DNA from 4 places in the Streptomyces sp. BR1 genome. Region 4 is predicted to be linked to each of the others. Evidence: riboswitches for the same ligand, from Rfam matches in the RefSeq annotation. Region 4 holds a riboswitch; each other region holds the start of a gene.

Region 1 (3,262 bases), 1.7 Mb from region 4:
TTACGTAAAGTACTGTCCCCATTACCATGCGCGAGCACGCGGCGGGGCTGCTGGAATCGATGGCCCGGATCGGGGCGGCGACGCGGCGGAGAGTGCCCGTCGTGCCGCTGTTCCTCGCCGCGTGCGCGCTGCTGATGTGCGTCTCGTTCCCGCTGCCGCCGGTCGCCGTGCCCTGGCTGTCCGCGCCGGGGCACACCAAGGGCGGCGTCCCGGCCGTGCACGGGCCCCCTGCGACCCGTCGGCACGCCAGAGGGACGTGCGTACGGGGGCTCGCCGGGCCCCGACGGTGCCGGGCGAGGCTCATCGCGACCGGGGCCGACCGCCACTGACCCGGTAGCCCGGTTGGCCGAGGTGCGGTCGCCGTGGCGCACGCCGCCCGACAGCCTGGGTGGGGCACGGAATGTCGGCAGCCCGGCGGACGCGCAGGGAGACGACAGGTGCGGCAGCGAGGAGAGGACGAGGGGCCCGGGCGCCTCGACCAGGTGGCGGGTGCCGCCCGACTGCGGCGGCTCGGCCTCGTCCGCGTCCTGCCCGCGCTGCTCCTCGTCGTCGGTGTCGTCTTCGACGTCTCGACGCCGCCCGATCTCACCGCCGCCGCCCTCTACTCGGCCGCGCCCCTGATCGCCGCCTCGTTCTTCGGCCGGGTCGGCACCGCCGTCATCGGCGCGGCCGCCGTCGGGGCGGTGGTGCTCACCGACGCCTTCCACGACATCCCCAGCACCGCCGAGGCGGTCAGCGAGCTGTTCACCGTGTTCACCGTCGCGATCCTGGCCCTGGTCATCAACCGCACCCTGCGCCGCAGCGGCGAGCGCCTGGCCTCCGCGCGCGTGATCGCGGAGACCGCCCAGCGCGCGGTGCTGCCCAAGCCGTCCGGCCGTATCGGCGGACTCCAGGTCGCCGCGCGCTACGAGGCGGCGCAGGCGGGCGCGTTCATCGGGGGCGACCTCTTCGCCGTCCAGGACACGCCGTACGGGGTGCGGCTCGTCGTCGGGGACGTGCGGGGCAAGGGGCTCGGGGCGGTGGAGGCGGTGGCCGTGGTCATCGGGGCGTTCCGGGAGGCCGCCGAGCAGGAGCCGTCACTGGAGGACGTGGCCGGGCGGCTGGAGCGGGCGCTCGCCCGCGAGGGCACCCGGCGCGACGGCCTTGACGCCTTCGAGGGCTTCACCACCGCCGTGCTCGCCGAGATCCCGCCCGGCCGCGAGTGCGTACGCCTGGTGAACCGGGGGCACCCCGAGCCGCTGCTCCTCCACGCGGACGGCAGGCTCGACGCGCTCACCCCGGCCGACCCCGCGCTGCCGCTGGGGATGGCGGAGCTCGGGGTGTGGCCGGACCGGGCGGACGCGTACCCGTTCCCGCCCGGCGCGACGCTGCTGCTCTACACCGACGGCCTCTCCGAGGCCCGCGCGGCCGAGGCCCCGGGCGACTTCTACGATCCGCACGAGCGGCTGCGCGGCCGCATCTTCCCGGGTCCGGAGGAGCTGCTGGACGCGCTCGTCGACGACGTGCGCAGACATACGGGCGGGGGCGCGAGCGACGACATGGCGCTGCTCGCGGTGAGCCGCCCGGGGGTGCGCCAGCCTGAGCGGCGCCGGACGATGCCGGTGGTGCCATGACCCCGGTCGAGCCGCCTCGTAACCCTTCGTAGCCGAACGGCCCCGCAGTGCACGCCATTTGACGCACTGTCATTAAGGATCAACGGGAACAGCTTGGAAACAGGTCCCGGTGTCTATTAACGTTCGATAACGCAGCGCGGTCGTCCCAGCCGTCGCCTAGGCGGCACCGTGCGCACGCGCCGAATCCCGCAAGGGAACCGGGGAACCACCAACTTGGGGTGAATCGGGCACCTTCGCACTTCTCTGAGGTGCCCGTAGGAGACCTTCCTGCTCCGAACCCGTCAGCTAACCCGGTAGGCGAGAAGGAAGGAAAGGAGTGCGCCCCCGTGGCGTCCAACGAGCCTGCCCTCGGCACCCCGCCGGTTCCCCCCGTCTCCCTGTACGGGGCCCCGCCCAGTGACACCGAGGTGTGGGAGCCGTGGGACCCCACCGAGGAGTCCCTGCGTGCCGTACGCGGCCGGCACCGCGTCGCCAAGCAGCGCGGCGGGCTCGCCCGCAGCTCCACCGTCCTCGGCGTCGGCGTCATCGCGGCCGTCGGCGCGGGCGGCATGGCCAGCGCGCAGACCAAGCCGCCGGTCTCCATATCCCTGCCCGACTCGGTCGCCGACAAGCTCCCGGACGTCAAGTCCCTGCCGGGCGTGGGCACGTTGATATCGGACATCGCGGGCGACGACACCCCGGATACGTCCCCGACCGCCAAGGCCGACCGGGCCGTGGCGAGCGCCCCGCTCACCATGGCGGGCGTCTCAAGGGCCGAGGCCGAGCAGGGCGCCACCGACGCGGGCGAGGCCCTGCGCGCCCGCATCCTCCAGCAGGCCGAACAGCAGCAGAACAACGCCGAGGCCGAGGCCAAGGCGAGTGCCGAGAAGGCAGCGGCCGACAAGGCCGCGGCCGAGGCGAAGGCCGCGCAGACCGCGGCGCAGCAGAAGGCGGCGGCCGAGAAGAAGGCCGCCGAGGAGGCCGCCGCGAAGAAGGCCGAGGAGGAACGCCTCGCCGAGCTCGCCAAGAGCTACTCGCTGCCGGTCGCTTCGTACACGATCACCTCGACGTTCGGCGAGGCCGGTTCGATGTGGGCCTCCGGCCACCACACGGGCCTCGACTTCGCCGCCCCGACCGGTACGCCGCTGAAGGCGATCCACAGCGGCACGGTCAAGTCGGCGGGCTGGTCCGGCTCGTACGGCTACCGCACGGTCATCGAGCTGGACGACGGCTCCGAGCTCTGGTTCTGCCACCAGTCGTCGATCGCGGTCAGCGCGGGCCAGCAGGTCAGCACGGGCGACACGATCGGCCGCGTCGGCGCCACCGGCAACGTCACGGGCCCGCATCTGCACCTGGAGGTGCACACGCCGGACGGCACGGGCATCGACCCGATGGCGTGGCTGCAGTCGAAGGGGCTCAACCCGTAGGTCGGGTGGGGCTCCACCCCGGGTCGGGTGCGGTCCGGGGTTCCCGTCCGGGTTCCGGATCGGGCCGCGTATCCGGAATACCCGTGCCCCACAACGCCGTTGCCCCCTCATGACCTCTCTGCGCCCGCTCGGTGCCTCGGACCTTTCCGTCTTCCCGCTCGCCCTCGGCGGCAACGTCTTCGGCTGGACCGCCGACGAGGCGGCGTCGTTCGCCGTGCTCGACGCGTATACCGCCGCCGGCGG
Region 2 (3,262 bases), 1.0 Mb from region 4:
CCGCAGCGGCCGGACCGCCCCCGGGTCGGACTCGACCCGGAGACGGAGCGGAAGCTGCTGCACGGCTGAACCACCGCGCCAACACTGCCGTCTTGACGGTCCGTCAGGACATACCAAGGACTCGATAGGCCGTCAGAGCGGCAGCAGGTCCGGGCGCTTGGGCTCCACGTGGTCGCCCGAGCTCTCGCCCCGCAGCCGTCGCCCGATCCACGGCACCAGGTGCTCGCGCGCCCAGTGGATGTCGTCGCGCCGCACCTCAAGGGTGCCGCGCGGCGGCAGCGGCGGCCACATCTGGTCGGGGTCGGCCGGCACTTCAAGGCCGAGCACCTGGGCGGCGCGCAGCGCGACCCGGGTGTGCCCCTCGGGCGACAGATGCAGCCGGTCCTCGTCCCACGCCCGCCGGTCCTGCACGGACTTGAGCGACCACAGGTCGAGCACCGGGCAGTCGTAGCGGTCCGCGATGGACCGTACGTGCGCGGTGTACGTGGCGACCTTGCCCCGTAGATGCTTGAAGACCGGCACCCCGCGCGTGTCGAACCCGGTGGTCACCATGACCGTCGGGATCGCGCTCTTCAGGTCGGCCACCGCGCGCTCGAAGCGCTCGGCGACGTCGTCCGGGTCGGTGCCCGGCCGGATGATGTCGTTCCCGCCCCCGCAGAAGGTCACCAGGTCGGGCGCGAGCTCCTTGGCCCGCGGCACCTGCTCCTCGACGATCTGGTCGAGAAGCCTGCCCCGGACCGCGAGATTGGCATAGCGAAAGGCCCCCTCCGGTCGCTGATCAGCCAGTAGCACGGCGAACCTGTCCGCCCAGCCGACGAACACCCCGTCCGGGCCGGGATCGCCGACGCCTTCCGTGAAGCTGTCGCCGATCGCCGTGTACGACCCGAACGTACCGCTGTTGAATGATCTCGAATCGTCTGCCACGGGACCATATCTTTCCCTTACGGATGTGACCTACGCGACCGTAAGGAGGGGTTGACGGTGGGTGATATAGACCACCCGGTCAGTTTGGCCCCAACGGGAATACGCCAAAGAAGGCGCGGCCCGGCACGATTTCACGTACCGGGCCGCGCCGTTTCGAGCCGCTGAACTGTCAGAGGCTGGCGCCCTGCTGGCGCAGATACGCGAGCGGGTCGACGTCCGAGCCGTAGTCCGGGGTCGTACGGATCTCGAAGTGCAGATGCGGGCCGGTGACGTTGCCGGTCGCGCCGGAGAGGCCGATCTCCTGGCCCTCGGTCACGGTCTGCCCGGCCGAGACGACGATCTGCGAGAGGTGGGCGTACTGGGAGTACATGCCGTCGGCGTGCCGGATGACGACCTGGTTGCCGTAGGCGCCGCCCCAGCCCGCCGTGACGACCGTGCCCGCGCCGACCGCCTTCACCGTGGTGCCGGTCTGCGCCTCGAAGTCGACGCCGGTGTGGTAGCCGCTGGACCACATGGATCCGGCCATGCGGTACGGGGTGCCGATGCTCACGCTGTCCAGCGGCGCGCGGAAGCCGGAGGCGGAGCCCTGGCTCGTCTTGGCGGCCGAGGTGGTGGTGGCGGGTGCCGCACTGGAGGCGTGCGAGGTGGCCGTCGACGTGTGCGAGGCCGTGGCGTGGGACTTCGCCCCGATCGTCAGCTTCATCCCGGGCCGGATCAGCGCCGGGTCGTCGCCGACCACCGCGCGGTTGTCCTGGTACAGCTTCTTCCAGCCGTCGAGCCGGTGGTCCTCGGCGATCTTCGAGAGGCAGTCGCCGGACTGCACCTTGTACGTCGTGGGCGCGGCCTGGGGCGAGGCGGCCGGGGCGGCGACGAACACGGACGCGGCGCGGGCGGCCTGCTGCGGCGCGACGGCCGGAGCGGCACTCTTCACCGCGGCGTGCGCGCCGGTGGCGCCGAGCAGCGGGATGGCGAGCGCGGCGCCGCCGGTGCCGGCGGCGACCATGCCCCGGGATATCGGGCTGGACTTGGGGCGGCGGTGCTTACCCTTCGCGGGCATGGCGGATTCCTCTCCGGCGCCTGCGAGGTGAGCTGTCGGGTTCGGGCTGGAGCTGCCCGGCCGGGCGCACCACAATGCGGTGCGTCGGCTTCACCCCAAGCCGTGCCGGAATTCCGGACGGCGCCTACCTGGGTCCCCCGCTCCTGCCACACGTGGATGGGTGCGGATTCCGAGCGGTGGCAGGATTCGGCGGTCCACCCGGATTGCGGTGACCGTAAACGAGCATTGCTGGCCGCGACAAGTACCCATTCGTCATTCGATTTCGCGGACAGGAATTCATCGGGGAATTGCGGTCACCCTGTGTCGACGATGAATCCCAACAGGCCCCGACGGCAGGGGGATTCGGCACGACCCACCGCCACGGACCGTCACCGGTATGACGCTGCTCACGGACGACTCACGGAAAAACCTCCCTTCCCGTGGGGGAAATGGAGGGTTTTCCGTATAGCGCCCAATACGGACGAAAGAGCCGATCAGTGCATCTTTACGTCCGAATGCCTCGCCTCACTCCTGTCCCGCGATGTTCCACGGCGCGAACGCGTTCTTCTTGCCCGCGAGCGCGGTGCGCAGCTCCGGGTAGTGGCGCAGCAGCACGCTGATCATGGTGTTGCCGTCGATCCACTCAAGCCCGGCCTTGGAGTACACCTCGGGGGTGTAGTACTCGGTGAAGAACCGGTCGCTGTTCAGTCGGCGCGAGGCCATCAGGATGAAGATCCTGAATGCCGTGTCGCTGAAGGCGAAGCCCTTCGGGAGTTTCTCGGCGAACATGCCGACCTCCAGGTCGACCTTCTCGATGTCGCCGCCGTACACCCGCTTGATCTCTTTCGCCCACACCGGATTGTCCGTCAGGTCCTTGAATTCCTTGGCGGGCTTGAGGCGGAGCAGTCGGCGGAATTCGTTGTAGCGCGGGACGCCGAGTTCGCGGGTGCGCAGGATGTCGGTGGCAGCGAGGTCCTGGAGGTGGCCGTCGGGACGCTCGTACTCCTGGAGGAACTTCGGGAAGTTGTGCAGCGTGACGAGTCCCGGGTGGAGTGTGCCGAAGCTGTAGAGCAGGTCGATCGTGGGGATCGAGCCGAGCACCTTCAGGGCCTCGGGGCCCGCGATGTCCCGGAACGTGGCATCGCGCAGTACGGAGTTGTCGTTGGCGGCCCGCAGCTCCCAGTCGTCGCGGATCAGCGGGTGCATCCGGTAGACGGCGACGAACTCCTCGGTGAGCGCGTACGGAACGCCGTAGTGGTCGGTCTCGCCGCCCGGGATGCCGCTGATGACCTCGGACTTGCT
Region 3 (3,262 bases), 1.5 Mb from region 4:
CTTGAGCGTATTGATCACGGACTTCATGCGGTCGATCATGGGGCCATGACGAGCCCACGCAGCAGAAGAGCCCAGTTGTTCATCGACGCCGAGCGGGACAGCCGGTTCAGCAGCAGTGCCACCGTCGACGAGCGGACCATGCTGGTCGACTTCCTGGCAGCTCAGCGCACGACGCTGGAGCTGAAGTGCGCCGGTCTGGAAGCGGAATTGTCCCGGCGTTCGGTGGCTCCCTCCACGCTGTCGCTGCTGGGGCTCGTACGCCATCTCGCCGATGTCGAACGCCGGTGGTTCCGGCAGGTCCTGGCAGGGCAGGACGCGCCGCTCCGCTTCTCCTCGGCGGCGAACCCCGACGGGGACTTCGACGACGCGGTGGCCGACCCGGCCGTCGTCGCGGAGGCGTGGGAGGCGTGGCGGGCCGAGGTGGCGTTCGCGGAGAAGTTCGTCGCCGAGGCGCCCGATCTCGACGTCGCGGGCGAGGACGCCTGGCGCGGCCCGGTGTCGCTGCGCTGGGTCGTCATCCACATGATCGAGGAGTACGCCCGGCACAACGGCCACGCCGATCTGCTGCGCGAGCGGATCGACGGAGCGCGCGGGATGTGACCGAGTGGCGGTGCTGTGACCACGCTGGACGGTCTCACCGCCGGATTCCGCGGTTGCACAGTAAGGAGTCCTGTCGCCATTGCCCGTGTCATATGTTGTCGATCAACGGGCCACTAGCCCGAGGCACTTGGGACGTGCTTGAGCGGGGCCTGGGCCGAGGTCGGCCACGGGGGCCTGTGCGATGACGATGACGAAAGGCGCACTTGATGACCATCACTGCCGCAGAGAGCTTCGAGGCCGTGTACCGGGGCGAGGGCGCGTTCGCGCTGCCGCCGTGGGACATCGGCGAGCCGCAGCCCGAGTTCGTCCGCATCGTCGAGGCCGGGGATGTCAAGGGGCGGGTTCTCGACGCGGGGTGCGGGACCGGCAGCCTGGCCCTCTACCTGGCACGTCAGGACCTTGACGTGGTGGCGCTCGACTTCTCGCCGACGGCCGTCGAGTCGGGCCGCCGCAAGGCGGCCGACCAGGGCGTGGACGTCGAGTTCGGCGTGGCGGACCTGTCGGCCGTGGAGGGTTACGACGCCGAGTTCGACACCATGCTGGACTGCGCCCTGCTGCACGCGCTGGAGGAGCCGGAGCGCGGGCGCTACATCCGTGAGCTGTACCGGATGGCGCGGCCGGGCGGCGTCGCGCACATCCTCACGTTCTCCGAGCGCGTCCCCGACTTCGTCGAGGTCGTCAAGGGCATCGGCCCGCACCGGGCCACCAAGGACGAGCTGCACGGCGAGTTCACGGCGGCGGGCTGGGACGTGCTGTCGATCGAGGAAGGCACCATCGTCGGGCAGATCGCCGTCACGGAGATGGCCTCCGAGCTGGGCGCCGAGGTCACCACCCGGATCGACCTGCCGTCCTGGCTGCTGAAGGCCCGGCGCCCGCTGTAGCCGCGCGCATGGCTGCGTAATGTCCGAAATGATCCTTCAGGGTCACTTTCTTGCTTATTTCGCTAATGATGCCACTGCGGGTGAATACGTAAATTAGGCGGCATTTACGTGCCGCTTGCCGGGGCGTTGTTTTCGGCCCGGGAAAGTGAAGTGGGTCACGTGGTCGGTCGCAGGCCCAAGGTCGGCGGCCGACCAATTCCCTTTGCGGCGAAGGCGAGTTGAGGATTCCGGTCGGGCGCGTGCGGGGCGCCTGTCTTGCAGTGGATCTTTATCTGATATGGCGCGGTGAATTCGGTCCTTGTTTCTCCCGGACCTATTCGCTTACGGTCACGGCTAAATCCGGATGGACCGCCGAATCCTGCCGCCGTCCGGATACCTCCCACACACGAATGGCAGGAGCGGGGGACCCAAGTAGGCCGCCGGTCCGGTTTCCGGAACGGCTCGGGGTCAAGCCGCGTGCGCCGCGGCCGGGCATCTCCTGCCCGAACCCGACAGCTCACCTCGCAGGCGAAGGAGAGGAATTCGCCATGGCCGCAAAGGGTAAGCACCGCCGACCCAAGTCCAACTCCCTTACCCGTGGCCTCGCCGCCGCCGGTACGGGGGGCGCCGCGCTCGTCATCCCCGTGATGGGTGCGACCACCGCCGGTGCCGCACCCGCCGTGACGTACTCCGCCCCCACGATGAAGGCGTCGGTCCTCGCGGCCGCCAAGCCGGCCGTGGTGAAGGCCGTGGCGAAGAGCGCCCCCACCAGCTACTCGGTCGTCGCCGGTGACTCGCTCGCCAAGATCGCCCACGACCTCGATGTGAGCGGCGGCTGGAAGGCGCTCTACCAGGACAACCGCCAGGCCATCGGCGGCGACCCGACCATGATCCACCCCGGCCTCACGCTCACGATCGGCAAGCAGGCCCAGACCTCGGCCACCGCCGACCGCGCGGCCACCACCACCCGCGCCGACCGCTCCGCGCGCTCGACCACCCTCACCCAGGCCACCGCCGCCGTCGCGAAGACGACGTCGTACGCGAACAACCTCGACGGGTGGATCCGGCAGTCGCTGGACATCATGGCCCAGCACGGTATCCCCGGCAGCTACGACGGTATCTACCGCAACGTCATGCGCGAGTCGTCGGGCAACCCGCTGGCCATCAACAACTGGGACTCCAACGCCGCCGCCGGAATCCCGTCCAAGGGCCTCCTCCAGGTCATCGACCCCACCTTCCAGGCTTACCACGTGCCCGGCACGTCGACGGACAGCTACGACCCCGTCGCCAACATCACCGCCGCGTGCAACTACGCGGCGAGCCACTACGGGTCGATCGACAACGTGAACGGCGCCTACTGACCGGACCCCGGGCAACAGGTCACCTTCCTCGCCACTTCGTCGGGGCGATACCCCCCGGGGTACGCTGGCACGGATGCGCAGCGAGGAAGGACCGCCCATGGCCAGGACCGTCGACGAGGAAGCCACCACCGCCGTACTGAACCGGCTGCGCCGTGCCCAGGGGCAGCTCGCCGGTGTCATCGCCATGATCGAGGCCGGGCGCGACTGCAAGGACGTCGTCACGCAGCTCGCCGCCGTGTCCCGCGCGCTCGACCGCGCGGGATTCAAGATCGTGGCCAGCGGTATGCGCCAGTGCATGGCGGCGGCGGACGGCGAGACCCCGCCGATGACCGAGGCCGAACTCGAACGCCTCTTCCTCGCGCTCGCCTGACGGGGAGGGGGCGCAGCGGTCGGCCCGGTCCGCTTCGGCGAAGTGCCGTGACATCACGGCGAGTTGTCACT
Region 4 (3,262 bases):
ACGAACTCTGCCGGTACGCGGTGCTGTTCGGCGACCCCCAGCTCGCCCTGACCGCCGTCGACCGGGTGCTCGACATCACCGCCGACGAGGTGCGGGACGTCGCCCGGGCCACCCTGCGCCCGGACAACAGGGCGGTGCTGGTCTACGAGCCGACCACCGCCGAAGCAGACGAGGACGAGGCGGCCGACGCCGACGCCAAGGGAGCAGAGCAGTGAGCGAGACCGGCGTGACCATGGAGTTCCACCCGCAGCCGGTGGCGGGCACCGCGCGTCCCTGGGCGTTCCCCGCCCCCGGCCGCACCACCCTGTCCAACGGGCTGACCGTGCTGCGCTGCGACCGCCCGGGCCAGCAGGTGGTGGCCGTCGAGATCTTCCTCGCCGCCCCGCTGGACGCCGAACCGGCCGGTCTGGACGGCGTCGCCACGATCATGGCGCGCGCGTTCTCCGAGGGCACCGACAAGCGCTCCGCCGAGGAGTTCGCCGCCGACCTGGAGCGCTGCGGCGCCACCCTGGACGCGCACGCGGACCACCCGGGCGTGCGGGTCTCCCTGGAGGTGCCGGTCTCCCGGCTCCCCAAGGCGCTCGGTCTGCTCGCCGAGGCCCTGCGCGCGCCCGCGTTCGCCGACGCGGAGGTCGACCGCCTGGTCCGCAACCGCCTCGACGAGATCCCGCACGAGCTGGCCAACCCGGCCCGCCGCGCCGCCCAGCAGCTCTCCAAGGAGCTCTTCCCGGCGACCGCGCGCATGTCGCGCCCGCGCCAGGGCACCGAGGAGACCGTCACGCGGATCGACGCCGCCGCCGTACGGGCCTTCTACGAGGCGTACGTGCGCCCGGCGGCGGCCACCGCGGTCGTCGTCGGCGACTTCGGCGCCACCGACCTGGACGCGGTCCTCGCGGACTCGCTCGGCGCCTGGACCGGCACCGCGGCCCAGGAGCGCCCGATGCCGCCGATCACCGCCGACGACACCGGCCGTGTGGTCATCGTCGACCGGCCCGGCGCCGTCCAGACCCAGCTGCTCATCGGCCGGGTCGGTCCGGACCGCCACGACCGCGTCTGGCCCGCCCAGGTCCTCGGGACGTACTGCCTGGGCGGCACGCTCACCTCCCGCCTGGACCGCGTCCTGCGCGAGGAGAAGGGCTACACGTACGGAGTACGTGCGTACGGTCAGGTCCTGCGCTCCGGCGCCGAGGGCACCGGCGCCGCCATGCTCGCCATCAGCGGCTCGGTCGACACCCCGAACACCGGCCCGGCCCTGGACGACCTGTGGACGGTGCTGCGCAAGCTCGCCGCCGAGGGTCTGACCGACCCCGAGCGCGAGACGGCCGTGCAGAACCTGGTGGGCGTCGCCCCGCTGAAGTACGAGACGGCGGCGGCCGTCGCCGGGACGCTGGCCGACCAGGTCGAGCAGCACCTCCCGGACGACTTCCAGGCGCAGTTGTACGCGCGCCTCGCCGAGACGGGCACCGTGGAGGCGACGGCGGCCGTCGTCAGCGCCTTCCCGGTGGACCGTCTGGTGACCGTCCTCGTCGGTGACGCGGCGCAGATCGCGGAGCCGGTCAAGGCCCTCGGGATCGGTGAAGTCACCGTCGTAGCGGGCTGATTGGGAGCCGCGTCGCGCGCGTGGCGTCCCGTACGGGAAGGACCCCGGTGGCAGGTGTGCCGCCGGGGTCCTCCTATATGTCCCATTTAGTGGGGAGGTTGCCTGTCTGTCATGTGGCGTGCGCTACAAAAACAGGCGTCTGTTTGGCGATTGAAAGATCAGCCGTCTAGCGTCGGTCGGGCTGTCCGTCACCACCCGTCGCAGCCGCGGCACCGGACAGCGATCGCCGAGTCCCCAACTGGCGCGAGCCAGGGGAGCCGGGGACCCACTCAGTCCCTGGGGTGAATCGGACGCCTCCGCCCGCGGAGGGGCCCGTAGGAGACCTTCCAGCTCCGAACCCGTCAGCTAACCCGGTAGGCGAGATGGAAGGAAAGGACACCGCCTCTCCATGGCGTTCACCCGTGCCACCGGGAAACATCGTCGTCCGAGCGCCATGTCGCGCAAGAGCGCGAACATAGCCGGCATCGCCACCCTGGCCACCGCCGGAGTCGTGGGCACCCTCGCCTCGCCGGCCCTCGCCGCCGAGAACGCCGCGTCCACCTCGGCCTCCGTCGAGGACACCGGCATCACGCAGGCCATCGTCATCGGCGACACGCTCGCCGACCGCATCGGCGCCCAGGCCGCGGCCCAGCAGCACGCCGCCGACAAGGCCCGCGCCGCCGCCGAGGCCAAGCGCAAGGCCGAGGCCCGGGCCAAGGAAGAGCGCGCCGCCAAGGAGCGGGCCGCCCGCGAGGCCGAGCGCAAGCGCCTCAACACCTTCGTGGCGCCGATATCCAACTCGTACGTCTCCACCGGCTACAAGACTGGCGGCTCGCTGTGGTCCTCCGGGAGCCACACCGGCATCGACTTCCACGCGGAGAGCGGCACCGTGGTGCACGCCGTGGGGCTCGGCACCGTGGTCGAGGCGGGCTGGGGCGGGGCGTACGGCAACAACATCGTGATCAAGATGAACGACGGCACGTACACGCAGTACGGCCACCTGTCGTCCATCGGCGTCTCCGTCGGCCAGTCGGTCGAGCCGGGCCAGCAGATAGGCCTCTCCGGCGACACCGGCAACACCACCGGCCCGCACCTCCACTTCGAGGCCCGCACGGCCCCCACCTACGGCTCGGACATCGACCCGGTCGCCTACCTGCGCGCGCACGGCGTCGACGTCTGACGCACGGGCGTACCGTCCTTCCGCGAAGCCCCGGCACCTTGTGCCGGGGCTTCGTCGCGTTGGCCAAAAGATATCGCTGGAATAGGCCATGTCACCGGGAATTAACAGCCGCTGGAATAGAGTCGCCGAACAGGCGTCGATCGACCGCGTTTCGCGGGGATTAAGGCGGAGGTTCGGTCATGCGCATTCCGGCGCAATCGGTATGCACGGCGATCCGTGACGACATCGTCGCGGGACTCTTCGAGCGCGGCGGCCGGCTCACCGAGGAAGTGCTCGCCCGGCGTTACGGAGTCTCGCGCGTCCCGGTCCGCGAGGCGCTGCGCACCCTGGAGTCCGAGGGCTTCGTGACCACCCGCCGGCACGCCGGGGCCTGTGTCGCCGAGCCCACCGAGCAGGAGGCGGCCGACCTGCTCGAAATGCGCGTACTGCTCGAACCGCTGGCCGCCGCGCGGGCGGCGACGCGGCACACCGAGGCCCATCTGAAGGTGCTGCGCGGCCTGGTC

What was found. Region 4 has a riboswitch for cyclic di-AMP ahead of ACT1U9_RS06510 (M23 family metallopeptidase). Riboswitches for the same ligand answer to the same signal wherever they lie in the genome.
Region 1: linked by a shared signal. The riboswitch ahead of ACT1U9_RS14340 (M23 family metallopeptidase) and the one ahead of ACT1U9_RS06510 (M23 family metallopeptidase) in region 4 are both predicted to bind cyclic di-AMP.
Region 2: linked by a shared signal. The riboswitch ahead of ACT1U9_RS02560 (M23 family metallopeptidase) and the one ahead of ACT1U9_RS06510 (M23 family metallopeptidase) in region 4 are both predicted to bind cyclic di-AMP.
Region 3: linked by a shared signal. The riboswitch ahead of ACT1U9_RS00590 (transglycosylase SLT domain-containing protein) and the one ahead of ACT1U9_RS06510 (M23 family metallopeptidase) in region 4 are both predicted to bind cyclic di-AMP.

The regions. Positions count from the first base shown of each region.
Region 1 covers NZ_CM126252.1:3,333,237-3,336,498, reverse strand. Annotated here, with positions in the region: gene ACT1U9_RS14350 (hypothetical protein) at 27-329, shown strand; gene ACT1U9_RS14345 (PP2C family protein-serine/threonine phosphatase) at 438-1,613, shown strand; cyclic di-AMP (ydaO/yuaA leader) riboswitch at 1,781-1,928, shown strand; gene ACT1U9_RS14340 (M23 family metallopeptidase) at 1,940-3,019, shown strand; gene ACT1U9_RS14335 (aldo/keto reductase) at 3,129-3,262, shown strand, end outside.
Region 2 covers NZ_CM126252.1:553,201-556,462, forward strand. Annotated here, with positions in the region: gene ACT1U9_RS02550 (NAD-dependent epimerase/dehydratase family protein) at 1-69, shown strand, start outside; gene ACT1U9_RS02555 (SGNH/GDSL hydrolase family protein) at 133-924, opposite strand; gene ACT1U9_RS02560 (M23 family metallopeptidase) at 1,094-1,981, opposite strand; cyclic di-AMP (ydaO/yuaA leader) riboswitch at 1,986-2,154, opposite strand; gene ACT1U9_RS02565 (peroxidase family protein) at 2,486-3,262, opposite strand, start outside.
Region 3 covers NZ_CM126252.1:133,492-136,753, reverse strand. Annotated here, with positions in the region: gene ACT1U9_RS00605 (hypothetical protein) at 1-39, opposite strand, end outside; gene ACT1U9_RS00600 (DinB family protein) at 46-600, shown strand; gene ACT1U9_RS00595 (class I SAM-dependent methyltransferase) at 807-1,481, shown strand; cyclic di-AMP (ydaO/yuaA leader) riboswitch at 1,821-2,004, shown strand; gene ACT1U9_RS00590 (transglycosylase SLT domain-containing protein) at 2,009-2,821, shown strand; gene ACT1U9_RS00585 (metal-sensitive transcriptional regulator) at 2,895-3,191, shown strand; gene ACT1U9_RS00580 (beta-glucanase) at 3,258-3,262, opposite strand, start outside.
Region 4 covers NZ_CM126252.1:1,586,409-1,589,670, reverse strand. Annotated here, with positions in the region: gene ACT1U9_RS06520 (M16 family metallopeptidase) at 1-215, shown strand, start outside; gene ACT1U9_RS06515 (M16 family metallopeptidase) at 233-1,600, shown strand; cyclic di-AMP (ydaO/yuaA leader) riboswitch at 1,815-1,975, shown strand; gene ACT1U9_RS06510 (M23 family metallopeptidase) at 1,989-2,759, shown strand; gene ACT1U9_RS06505 (GntR family transcriptional regulator) at 2,939-3,262, shown strand, end outside.